One region of the Listeria rocourtiae subsp. hofi genome, then DNA from elsewhere that is predicted to be linked to it. Evidence: riboswitches for the same ligand, from Rfam matches in the RefSeq annotation. Region 1 holds a riboswitch; each other region holds the start of a gene.
What was found. Region 1 has a riboswitch for S-adenosylmethionine ahead of R8925_RS07645 (methionine ABC transporter ATP-binding protein). Riboswitches for the same ligand answer to the same signal wherever they lie in the genome.

Region 1 (3,096 bases):
CTTTTTTCATCTATTAACTCCCCTTTTCTATCGTTTATCGACCCATTTGGTCAAGATGTCCCCAATGAATTGGAAAACAAATACTATAATTAAAATAATAATAGTCGCAACTAATGTGACTGCCGGCTGCGCTCGTTGGAAGCCTTCTAAATAAGCCGCATTCCCAAGCCCTCCTGCACCGATAACACCTGCCATAGCCGTGAAACCAACCAGTGAAATCGCCGTCACCGTAATACCTGAAATAATCGCCGGCAAAGCTTCAGGAATCAAAACCTTACCAATGATTGTGAATAAATTGGCACCCATTGCTTTTGCTGCCTCGATAACGCCCTTATCCACCTCGCGAAACGCAATTTCAACCATGCGCGCATAAAATGGAGCCGCCGAAATAATCAAGGCTGGTAGTGCCGCCTTTGGTCCAATAATCGTACCGACAAGCGTTTTTGTCATCGGAAGTAATAACACAATTAAAATAATAAATGGAATCGAGCGGAACACGTTGACCAAAATGGCTGTTATCCAATACGCCGTCCTTGATCCCGCATCCTTTTTTCGGTTCGTCAAGAATAAAACAAGCCCCAAAGCCAATCCTAAAATAAAGACCGCTACCAGAGAAACTAGCGTCATATAAAGCGTCTCTTCTGTGGCCGTTTTCATCATGTCCCAATCGACATTTGCGAAATATCCTGTAGAATCGTTCATCCTTCAATCACTTCCGTTTCTATCTCAAGCTCGCGTAACCGAGTGATTGTGGCATCTACTTGCGACGCTTCACCTTGAATTTGAATATATAAAGTCCCATACGCACCATTTTGTGTTTGCGTCAAGTTCCCATGTAAAATATTGAGTAACACTTTATTATCTTGCGCCACTTGCGAAATAATTGGTTGTGTCGCTGTCCCGCCAACAAAAAGCAACTTCACAAGCTTACCTTCTGAATAGTTTTCCAGCAACAGATGAATCAATTCTTCCGTTTCATCTGACTCCGTTACTTGACGTACAAAACGCTTCGTCACAGACTCTTTCGGATGTTGGAAAACTTCAATCACATCGCCAAGCTCAACCACGCGCCCAGCTTCCATGACCGCTACACGATTGCAAATTTTGCGGATGACGTGCATTTCATGTGTAATCACGATAATCGTTAAATTCAGACGACGATTAATATCTAGCAATAGTTCCAGTACTTCGTCAGTTGTTTGAGGGTCAAGTGCTGATGTTGCCTCGTCACAAAGCAAGACTTTCGGGTTATTTGCAAGCGCGCGTGCAATCCCAACACGCTGCTTCTGTCCACCACTTAATTCTGACGGATACGCATTTTCTTTTCCTTCCAAGCCGACAAGCCGAATCAACTCATTCACTCGAAAACGTCTTTGCTCACCACGCACTCCTGCAATCTCCAAAGGAAAAGCGATATTATCGTATACCGTGCGTGACCAGAGTAAATTAAAATGTTGAAAAATCATTCCAATTTGCTGACGTGCCCTGCGCAGTTTACTCCCTCTAATTTTGGAAATAAATAAATCGTCCACTTCCACTGTGCCTTCTGTTGGCAACTCTAAACCATTAAACATTCGAATCAGTGTACTTTTACCAGCGCCCGAATATCCGACAACTCCGAAAATTTCACCCTTCTCGATATCTAGACTTACATCGTTTACAGCTCTGACATTATTTTTCCGAACCTTGTAATCCTTTGCAACATTTTTAAGCCTTATCAAAGTAAACTCCACCCTCAATCTTTTTCTAAAAACAAAAAACCTCTCTTGCTACTTGGAGCGAAGAAAGGTGTAATTACATACATAATTTACGCTTTTCTCTCATCTCTCAGAACATAACGCTCTGTATGAATTAGCACCTTGCAATGAATGCATCGAACATCCACTTAGGTTGCTGGGTTTCTTCGGGCATGTCCCTCCACCACTCTTGATAAGATTATTTTTCAGGCGTCCATATTTCGCGCGCCTTGTGTTTATTAATATTACATGTTTTTAGTCGGATTTGTCAAGATTCAATTGCGAATTTATTTTGAAAAACCAAAATCGATCAATGTTTGGGCATCGCTCATTCGTTCTTTTTCATTTTTACTACCCAATGAAATCGAAATAATTCGTTTACCATTCTGAACTGCCGTTGCAATAAGGCAATAGCCGGCTTGATCTGTATATCCTGTCTTTAAGCCGTCCATACCTTGCACAAGGCCATCTGCCAGCACTTTATTTGTCGTCTGGATAGAATCCCCTTTTTGCATCACATATTCCGAGCGCGATGTCGTTTCCAGCACCTCTGGGTAATCTTTTAGTAATCGCTTCGTCAAAATCATTAAATCAGCCGCCGTTGATACGGATATATCTCCAGCCTCATTTAGCCCACTTGCACTACTAAAATGCGTCTTATCTGACATTCCGAACTCGTGCGCTTTTGCATTCATTTTGTCTACAAAGTTCTTCTCATCAACCTGACTTGCGAGCGCTTCTGCAGCATCATTTGCCGACATAATTAACATCGCTGCAAATAAATCCTGTGCCGTGTAGTATTTTACTCCCGTTTTAGCGTAAAGACTCACCGCCTGGGGATCATCCAAATAACGTAAGGATAGCATCTCATCCCAAGCGAGTTTTTTTGTATGTACCGCCTCTAAAATCAAATAAGTCGTCATTAATTTGGTCAAACTAGCAATTGGGACAGCTTTATTCTCGTTTTGTGACAAAAGCGTTTTATCCTCTTTCGCATCAACAACAAGCGCACTCGTTGCCTCAAATAATGGCTTAGCACGTGTATCCTTCATAAAAAATATAAAAACTAAAATAGCAACTATCGTCAAGCAAGCTAACACTAGAACAAGCGTCTGTTTTTTCATCTTTTCCCCTCCTCCTAATACATCTTACCTGAAAATAATAAAATGGAAGGTAAGAAATTAGAAAGAAAAAGTAAAGATTCAGCGCCTAAAATAACAGTTTTGTAAGAAAACAAATTATTTTATATGCTGAATCTCAAAACTAACGCTCACTAATCGGCAATTTCACCGTAAAAGTTGTTTTTCCTTTTCTACTCGTTGCAAAAACATATCCACCATGGCGCTCAACAATCGACTTC
Region 2 (3,096 bases), on a different contig from region 1:
GTTAACAAGCGCATTACGATCGACTTTGATTAGTATTGTTGTGCTATTTGTATACATGCTAATCGTACCGAATTTGGGCGGCTATGACCTGAAAAATTTGATGTTGCTTACTGTACCTAAAATTTATAATACTTCGGCTTCGACCATGGATGTTGTATCGGGAGAAAATACGAATTTGATGTTAGGTTATTTGGTTGCGGCTGTTATGCTGGGCTTGTTTACTTTTTATGTGTATAAAAGGGATAAGAAGAGGCTCTGTCCTAAACTTTGATTGATAGTAAATTGTGAAGGAGCAATCAGCATGGAGATAACATATGATCCGTTTATTATTATTATTTTAGCAATTGCGATATTGGTCGTGATGGCGATAACTTTGAGATTTCTTTTACAAGGGAAAAAGTTGGATAGTTATTATTTTGCAACGGCTTTGCTCGGAGTCTATCTAGTATTTTTGATTAAGTTCGTGATTTTTCCGTTTACGATTTTTGAGAATTTGTTGGATGCAGGTAGCTATGCAGTGACTGACTACATAAATGTGGTGCCATTTAAGCAACTAATCGATGGGTCGATGGCGGACTGGCACCAGGCTGTTGGTAATGTGTTGCTATTGTTCCCACTTGGGATTTATATAGGTGTGCTGAAAGGAAACCTATATTTCGGAAAATTTATTTGTATAGGTTTGCTTATTTCACTCATGATTGAATCGGTACAATTATTTTTGGATATCGTGTTTATTTATCCGAATCATTTTATGGATGTGACAGATGTTATTTTGAATGTGAGCGGGTTTACTTTGGCTTATTTCGTCAGTAGAACGGAAATTGTACGAAAAATGTATCCGATGAAAAATGATATGTAATAACCTATATCTAATGGTTCTTCATCGTTTTGTGAAAAACCTAACTAATCTAAAAAAACGAAATATTTGTTGACATCTGATTTTAGAGATGGTAAGATACATCCAATCATAAAAATTATACAGTCCTTATTGAGAGTTGGGGGAGGAACCTGGTCCTTTGATCCCACAGCAACCTCTAGTAATAGAACGGTGCTAATTCCAGCAGGTGTGCGCTTTTGGCCTGGCAAATGGGGAGAAGAGGAATCTCTTTTCCAAATTGGAAGGGAGGTTCTTTTTTGTTTTAATTCATAGTAAATACATCGGAAATATATGATTTGGAAGGGGAGTGAGGATGAGATGAGTCGAATCGTGATTTTGTCTGGTAGTCCATCAGTGCAATCGGGAACGGATAAGGTTTTGCGATATGCAGGTGGGATTTTACAGGAGGATGGAATGGAGGTTCGCTTTCACTCTGTGCGTGATTTTGCTGCAGAAACATTGGTGAGCGCGAATTTTAAAGATGTGCAAATCGGGGAATTGGTCGCAGATATAGAGGCGGCGGACGGCGTGATTGTGGGGTCACCGGTCTATAAAGCGTCGTATACTGGGGTTTTGAAGGCGGTTTTGGATTTATTGCCGGAAAGTATTTTGAAAAATAAGGTTGTTCTACCAATTATGTCTGGTGGGAGCAGTGGGCATGTGTTGGCGATTGATTTTGCGCTTAAGCCGTTGCTTGGTGTTTTGAAAGGTGAAGTTTTGCAAGGGGTTTATGTAGTGGATGCACAATTGGATAAGGGGGCGGTTATGCCAATTCGAGATGTGTTGCTGGATGAGCGATTGCGCGGGCAGTTGACGGAATTGGTCGTTGCGGTCGGTAGGCGTGAGATTGGACAAATTAGTTAAAAGGGGATGAACGGGATGACGGAAAAGTTAGCGATTGTCGTATGGGCGAAACGGGGCTGTGATTATTGTGCGGAGGTTAAGGATTATTTGACGAAGGAAGGGCTTGATTTTCAGGTGGTGGATGTTACAGATCATGATGAGCAACGGGAAATTTTACAGGCGAAGTATGGAGTGCGCTATGTTCCAGTGGTTGAAATTGGTCGGGGGCATACATATCGGGGTGTGACGGAGCTCGGATTGCCGGCATTGGAAAAGGCTTTGAGGGAGGCGGAGAAATGGGATTTAGACTCAGTTTATTAGATCAGAGCCCGATTGAGGATGGAAAAAGTGCATATCAGGCGTTGCAGCAAACCATTGCACTAGCGGAAAAGGCTGAAGAATGGGGGTATCATAGGTTTTGGGTTTCGGAGCATCATGATACGAAGTTGCTGGCTGGTGTTTCGCCGGAGGTTTTAGTCTCGCATCTGTTAGCTCGGACATCACGGATTCGGGTTGGCTCGGGTGGCGTGATGTTGCAGCATTATAGTGCATACAAAGTGGCGGAGAACTTTAATTTGTTAGCTACTTTAGCGCCAAATCGAGTGGATTTAGGTGTTGGGAAGGCACCTGGTGGCTTGCCGCTCTCGACGAAGGCTTTGCAATTTGGGCGGTCAGAAAAAACGGATTTTGAGGAACAGTTGGTGCTTTTGAAGCAGTTTGTGGATGGAGAATTGCCTGTTGATCATGTGTTGGCGGGAGTTGGTGTTGATCCTGAGCCACCTACGAAACCGGATATTTTCTTGCTTGGTGCGAGTGTGGCCAGTGCGGAATTGGCGGATACACAGGGTGTGAATTATTGTTTTGCGAAATTTATTAATAGTGATGAAAGGGTTCTACAAGAAGCGGTGACGGCGTATCGGAGGAGGAGTCCGAATGGCGAGTTGATTATTGCAGTTCCAGCTTTAGCAGCGGATACGGAAGAAGAGGCACAGACGCTTGCAGGCGAGCAAAAAGTAGTGCGAGTAACACTATCAACGGGTGTTTCAGTGACTTTACAGACGGTGGCACAGGCGGAGGAATTTGCGAGACAGGCTGGTGTCACTGATTTTAAAGTAGAGGAGTGTGTTGCGGATATTATTGTCGGTACGGCGCAACAGGTGAAGGCGGAATTAGTGCGATTGCGGGCGACGTTTGATGTGGATGAGTTTGTGATTCATACGCCGATTGCAAGACAGGATGTGCGATTTCGGTCGGTGCAGTTGATTAGTGAGGCGATTTTGACAGCGAATGTGTGAAAGGGAAGGGGAAATGAGGAATGGGAAAAATAAAATTTGGTTTGATGTTACATGGTCCTGGTGGGCACATGAACGCGTGGA
Region 3 (3,096 bases), on a different contig from region 1:
ATTGAAGGAGCTTGGAAATGGAGAGATTACGAAATATATGGGGATTTGTAGCATATCTGAGGAGCAAGCGCTAAAACAGGAAATGGATTATTGGATTGCAGTGGAGAGCACCGAAGAATTACCTAGTAGTATAGGGAAATTGGAAGTTCCAGGGCTACAGTGGGCTGTGTTTCAATCGATAGGTTCATTACCAGATGCAATTCAGCAAACATGGCAAAAAATCTATACGGAGTGGTTGCCAAATAGTAAATACGAACAAGGACCAGGACCTCAGATGGAAGTTTACGGGTTCGGAGATAATAGAGCAGATGACTATGAATGTGAGATTTGGATATCGGTTATACGAAAATAAATTTGGTATAAAAGAGTCTGGAAAAGAGCTCGCATTGTTGTGGCTGTTCGAATAAGTGATACGCTACAGCCACAATATGCCTATTTGCATCGCGAGTAGGCATTCTTTCAGGATGCTTAGATAGACAGGAATGGAGAACGATCTAGTGGCTCTGTTGCGAGCGTTTTCAGTCATCATGTATAGTCCTAATCTAAGCGTGAATTAAGAGAACGGTTAGCTCTTTAGGAAATCCCCTGAATATAAACGCTTTCGCTCGATTTTTTGTCAAGCAAGATTCACATCCTACTCGAAAAAAGATTGATGATATCTCGCTTATTTTATATGATAATGAGTTTTATCCCAGTTTTATTTTTTCAATTCTATCATCGAATGTTGCGTCAAAAAAGTACTAATTAGCGGGTGAAATTTCTCTACTTCGACCAAAAAAGCATCATGTCCATAATCTGAATCCACTTCATAATACGTCACTGGTACATCCCATTCCTTCATCAGTTCATAATCTCGGCGCAAATCATGAATTCGAAACAACTGATCGCTCGTCACACCTACTAGCAAATACGGAATCTGAATACCTGCAAACAGTGGTTTTTCATCCACGCCGTTCACCGTCACATCAAACAAATCAATCGCTTTTGTCAAATACAAATAACTATTCGCATCGAAACGCTCTACAAAAGAATCCCCTTGATATTGCAAATAAGACTCCACTTGGAAATGCTCTTTCGAAAAAGCGCCAGGGGAAGAATCAGCTACTGTAAATCGCTCAAATCGTTTCGAAAACAATTCACTTGTGCGATACGTCATCATTCCGACCATCCGTGCCGTTGCTAGCCCCCCCTCAGGTTGCCCAACATAATCCCCACCATTAAAATCAGGGTCATTCAAAATCGCCATCCGCATAATCAAGTTATATCCAATCGCCTCTGGACTTGCTGCCAAGGGAGAGGCTAAATTTATCACACTGCCCGTTATTGTTGGATAATCAATCGCCCATTGCGTTGCCTGCATCCCACCCATCGAGCCACCGATTACCGAAACGACATGCACAACTCCGAGCGCATCCAATAATTCCTTTTGCACCTTAATAATATCCTTAATCGTAAAACCTGGAAAATGCAATCGATATTCCGCGCCAGTTTTCGGATTTACAGAAGATGGCCCTGTTGTTCCACTACAGCCCCCAAACACATTCGTACAAACAATAAAATAGTCAACCGGATCAATCGTTTTTCCAGCACCAATAAAATCATCCCACCAACCGGCAACATCATCGCCAAAATGTTTTGCCGCGTGAGCCGTCCCAGTCAAAGCATGCTCTAGCAAAATGCAATTATCCTTCGCTAAAGAAAGTTCTCCATATGTCTCAAAGCCAACCACAATTGGTCCAATCGTCTCCCCATTTTCAAGCGTCAACGGTATTTCCTTAAAAAGCTCCATTTGTCTAAGCGTTCCCATGCAATCACCTGTTCTCTCTTTAAAATAGTCCAAACAAAAACCTCTCTATCAAGAGCTAAGTAAGCGTCAAGATGGAGAGGTTGAATAAACAACGATTCTACAATCAACAGCTTATCTTCGCAAAAATTGCTGGAATTAGCACCGTGATCAAACGTCCGGTTGCTAAGGTTTCACAGGGCCAGTCCCTCCACCTTTCTTGATAAGAAGCGTATTAAATTGGTTCTATCATACACTGATTTGGGCCCTGTTGTCAAGATAATAGACAGATTTTTCTAACATAAGAGAGCTTCAATCAAATTATGAATTTTTTAAGCGCCATCTTCCTAAGTAACGCTCCAAAAGTTACTAAAAAATATCAAAATTACGCTTGCATTTTAATTTTATCATCCAAATGTGACTAAAAACATAATTCATAAAATATTATTCAATACAATTAGTGTTTTAATCAATAGAAGTAGGGTAATATAAGCAACAGAGCCTAAAAGTTCTAATCATAAAAAAGGAAGTGTTACATATCATGAAAACATTTACACGTATACTGGTATTGCTTGCTGGTATCGCAATGATTTGTTTAGGAATCTGGTTTGTTGCTCACCCAGGAATTTCTCTACTATCATTCACATTATTTATCGGAATATTGATGTTAATTCTTGGAATGTTCCAAATTATCCAATATTTCTCTAACCGTAGCGGACAAAAAGTATCAGGCTGGATATTAGCAGAAGGCATTTTATCCGTATTACTAGGAATCCTGCTATTAGCCGACCAGTTAGAAGGAACGGTCACACTCGTTCTCGTTTTCGGTATGTGGGTTCTATTCGCCGGAATTATGCGTACAATCGGAGCATTTGCTGCTAAAAATGAAGGCGCACAAGGGTGGGGCTGGTTGTTAACACTAGGTATTTTAGGAATTATTCTAGGATTCATCTCCCTATTCAATCCAATCGTTGGAGCAATCGGTATTGTTATTCTTGTTGGAACATTTTTTATCGTCCAAGGAATCAACTGCATTGCAACATTCTTCTTCGTTGGTAAACTGAAATAAGATAGATGTAACTATTAAAAGGCAAAAAAATCCCAATGACTGGATTTTTTGCCTTCTTTATTTGGACTAAGGTTATCAGAAAGATGAAACTTTGAAACAATAAGTGAAGAGTTGGATAAAAAGAAAAGGCAGGGAAGTAAATTCCCCACCAATTTTTATTCAATTATCCACGTTTTCTAAGAAGTGCTACAGCTAGCCCAGAAACTAGGAAACCTGCAAATACCAAACCAGTAGAACTATTGTC
Region 4 (3,096 bases), on a different contig from region 1:
TTGTAGCTGTTGCTTTATTGATATTCCCACTCTGGTTTAATTTATATTTCTGGTTTATTTTACGTTTGCTGATTGGTGTGGGAGATCATATGTTGCACTTTTCTTCTCAGACTTGGATTGGGGCAATGAGTCATCCTTCGAAGCGTGGCAGGAATATGGCGATTTATGGGCTGTTTTTTTCACTGGGGTTTGCAATCGGGCCGCAGTTAGTGAATTTGATGGCAATTAATGCGAATTTACCATTTCTTATATCGGGCATTCTGGTTCTGATTGCTTGGGGACTTGTATGGTTTCTTAGGAATGAGTTTGTTGCAGAGAGTGCGGTTATACGTGAAATTTCTTTTTTTGGTAGTTTGAAGAGGTTTTCGGGTGTGTTTAAATTGGCTTGGATTGCAATGCTTCCGCCTTTTGTTTACGGGATATTGGAGACTGCGCTTAATGCTACTTTTCCTATTGTTGGGCTTCGTGATGGGATTCCACAGGCCATGGTCGTGACGATTATTTCTGCTTTTTCAGTAGGGACGATTTTATTTCAGGTTCCAATTGGGATTTTGAGTGATAGGATTGGTAGGGCTAAGGTTTTACCGATTTTTGTAGGAGTGGGGGCTGCATTATTTTTTGTGACGGCTTTTGTTTCTAATAGTATTTTATTGATTGCGATGTTTTTTGTTATGGGGATTTTTCTTGGGTCGATGTATTCACTTGGATTGTCTTATATGACGGATCTGACGCCGCTTGAGCTGTTACCTGCTGGAAATATTTTAGTAGGGATGAGCTTTAGTTTGGGAAGTATTATTGGCCCTTCTGCGACAGGAATCATGATTGGTTTATTCGGGAACGATGTGTTTTATTTTGTGATTACTGGGCTATTGGTTGTGGCTTTTCTGGCCTTGTTTTTTGGGAATGCTCGAAAAAGTTCGACAATAGTGTGATTTTTTAGTTGACAGGAATTTCATGGGATGGTAATATAAATTCAATACATCAGAACTGGATGTAATTAATTTCATATGATAACTCTTATTGTGAGTGGTAGAGGGACTGGCCCTGTGAAACCCGGCAACCTTTCAGTTTTTGAAAAGGTGCTAAATCCTGCGAAACATCATGTTTCGAAAGATAAGAGAGTGAATACGGATTTGTATTTTTAGATATTCGTAGCCTCTCTGGTCTTTGCTGGAGGGGCTTTTTATATGAAAAAAATAATGAAGGATTGGTGATGCGAAATGGCGAAAGTTCAAAGTTCAAATTTGGGGTATCCGCGTTTAGGTGAGAAACGTGAGTGGAAGAAGGCGCTTGAAAATTATTGGAATGCTAAGATTTCTGAAGAGCAATTACTTTCTGAAACTAAAGAATTGCGTTTACAATCTTTGAAAAAACAACAGGATAAGGGGATTGATTTGATTCCAGTAGGAGATTTTTCTTTCTATGATCACATTTTAGATACGAGTATCACGTTTGGAATTGTGCCAAAACGGTTTGGCTATGAGGCTGGGAAAGTGGATCTTGATACATATTTCGAGGTTGCGCGTGGGAATGATGGTGCCGTGGCTTCGGAAATGACGAAGTGGTTTAATACGAATTATCACTATATTGTGCCTGAGCTTGTGGATGCGAAGCCGCAGTTGACGGAGAATCGGGCATTGTTTTACTATGAGGAAGCGAAAAAAGAACTTGGTATCGATGGAAAACCAGTTATTGTTGGACCGATTACTTATTTGAAATTGGCAAAAGGGAATGCTGATTTTAAAGGGTTATTGAATCAGTTAGTTCCGCTTTATGGTCAAATTTTGAAGGAGTTGCAGGATGCTGGTGCGAAATGGGTGCAGATTGATGAGCCTTACTTGGCCACTAGTTTTGACAAGGAAGAGCTGGCTTTGTTTGAGGAAGTTTATGCTTCGTTTAAGGATGTTGCGCCTGAATTGAAGATTGAATTGCAAACCTATTTTGAAAGTCTTGATTATTTTGAAGAGGTTGTTAAACTGCCTGTGGATGCGATTGGTGTAGATTTTGTTCATGATCACGGGGAGTCGATTGAAGCGCTTGAGAAATTTGGTTTTCCTGAGGATAAAACATTGGCAGCTGGGGTGATTGATGGACGTAATGTATGGCGCGCAGATTTGGATGCGAAGTTAGCATTATTGGAGCGAATTGCAAAAGTTGTATCGAAAGATCGCTTGATTGTACAGCCTTCTAGTTCATTGCTACACGTACCTGTAACAAAAGCGAGTGAGTCTGATTTAGATGACGTGCTACTTGGAGGCTTGTCATTTGCGGATGAGAAGTTGGTAGAGTTAGTAGCGCTTACGGGGGCACTGAACGGGGATGCGGTTGCGACGGAATTTGCAGAGGCGAAAGAAGCATTATCAGCAATTAATGGATCGCATCACCGAAATAATGCGGAGGTTCAGGAAGCGATTCGCAATTTAGAGAATGTAGATGTTAAACGTGAATTACCTTTTGCTCAGCGGATTAAGTTGCAGCATGAGTGGTTACAGTTGCCCTTATTGCCGACAACGACGATTGGTAGTTTCCCGCAGTCGCCTGAGGTCAGGAAGAAACGCTCGGATTGGTTAAAAAATGTGATTACGGATGCGGAGTATGAGAAATTCATTGAGGTGGAGACGGAGCGCTGGATTCGGATTCAAGAGGATTTGGATTTGGATGTGCTCGTACACGGTGAGTTTGAAAGAACGGATATGGTGGAGTATTTTGGTCAGAAGCTAGATGGATTCCAAGCGACAAAATTTGGTTGGGTGCAGTCATATGGTTCGCGTGCGGTGCGTCCGCCATTGGTTTATGGAGATGTTGCGTTTACGGAGGCAATCACGGTGAAGGAAAGTGTTTATGCACAATCATTGACGGATCGTCCTGTGAAGGGAATGTTGACGGCGCCTGTTACGATTATCAACTGGTCGTTTGTGCGTGATGATGTGCCAGATTATGTGGTGGCGAATCAGGTTGGTTTGGCGCTACGTAAAGAGGTGGAGGCACTTGAGGAAGCTGGTATTCGTGTAATTCAAGTGGATGAACCGGCGCTTCGTGAAGGTTTACCACTGAAACGTTCGAGATGGCAGAAGTACTTGGATGATGCGGTATATT

Region 2: it holds a riboswitch for S-adenosylmethionine, as region 1 does, so the genes downstream of both, ssuE (NADPH-dependent FMN reductase) here and R8925_RS07645 (methionine ABC transporter ATP-binding protein) in region 1, are expected to answer to the same signal.
Region 3: it holds a riboswitch for S-adenosylmethionine, as region 1 does, so the genes downstream of both, metX (homoserine O-acetyltransferase MetX) here and R8925_RS07645 (methionine ABC transporter ATP-binding protein) in region 1, are expected to answer to the same signal.
Region 4: it holds a riboswitch for S-adenosylmethionine, as region 1 does, so the genes downstream of both, metE (5-methyltetrahydropteroyltriglutamate--homocysteine S-methyltransferase) here and R8925_RS07645 (methionine ABC transporter ATP-binding protein) in region 1, are expected to answer to the same signal.

Annotation. Positions count from the first base shown of each region.
Region 1 covers NZ_CAUYTL010000013.1:38,812-41,907, forward strand. Annotated here, with positions in the region: gene R8925_RS07635 (MetQ/NlpA family ABC transporter substrate-binding protein) at 1-10, opposite strand, end outside; gene R8925_RS07640 (methionine ABC transporter permease) at 28-702, opposite strand; gene R8925_RS07645 (methionine ABC transporter ATP-binding protein) at 699-1,721, opposite strand; SAM riboswitch class I at 1,818-1,936, opposite strand; gene R8925_RS07650 (D-alanyl-D-alanine carboxypeptidase family protein) at 2,024-2,860, opposite strand; gene R8925_RS07655 (sensor histidine kinase) at 3,000-3,096, opposite strand, start outside.
Region 2 covers NZ_CAUYTL010000007.1:27,771-30,866, forward strand. Annotated here, with positions in the region: gene R8925_RS05085 (ABC transporter permease) at 1-271, shown strand, start outside; gene R8925_RS05090 (VanZ family protein) at 302-859, shown strand; SAM riboswitch class I at 983-1,093, shown strand; gene ssuE (NADPH-dependent FMN reductase) at 1,196-1,741, shown strand; gene R8925_RS05100 (glutaredoxin family protein) at 1,757-2,041, shown strand; gene R8925_RS05105 (LLM class flavin-dependent oxidoreductase) at 2,017-3,015, shown strand; gene R8925_RS05110 (LLM class flavin-dependent oxidoreductase) at 3,036-3,096, shown strand, end outside.
Region 3 covers NZ_CAUYTL010000040.1:1,541-4,636, reverse strand. Annotated here, with positions in the region: gene R8925_RS13810 (GyrI-like domain-containing protein) at 1-352, shown strand, start outside; gene metX (homoserine O-acetyltransferase MetX) at 698-1,807, opposite strand; SAM riboswitch class I at 1,916-2,013, opposite strand; gene R8925_RS13800 (HdeD family acid-resistance protein) at 2,325-2,852, shown strand; gene R8925_RS13795 (LPXTG cell wall anchor domain-containing protein) at 3,016-3,096, opposite strand, start outside.
Region 4 covers NZ_CAUYTL010000018.1:55,122-58,217, reverse strand. Annotated here, with positions in the region: gene R8925_RS09140 (MFS transporter) at 1-932, shown strand, start outside; SAM riboswitch class I at 1,015-1,120, shown strand; gene metE (5-methyltetrahydropteroyltriglutamate--homocysteine S-methyltransferase) at 1,221-3,096, shown strand, end outside.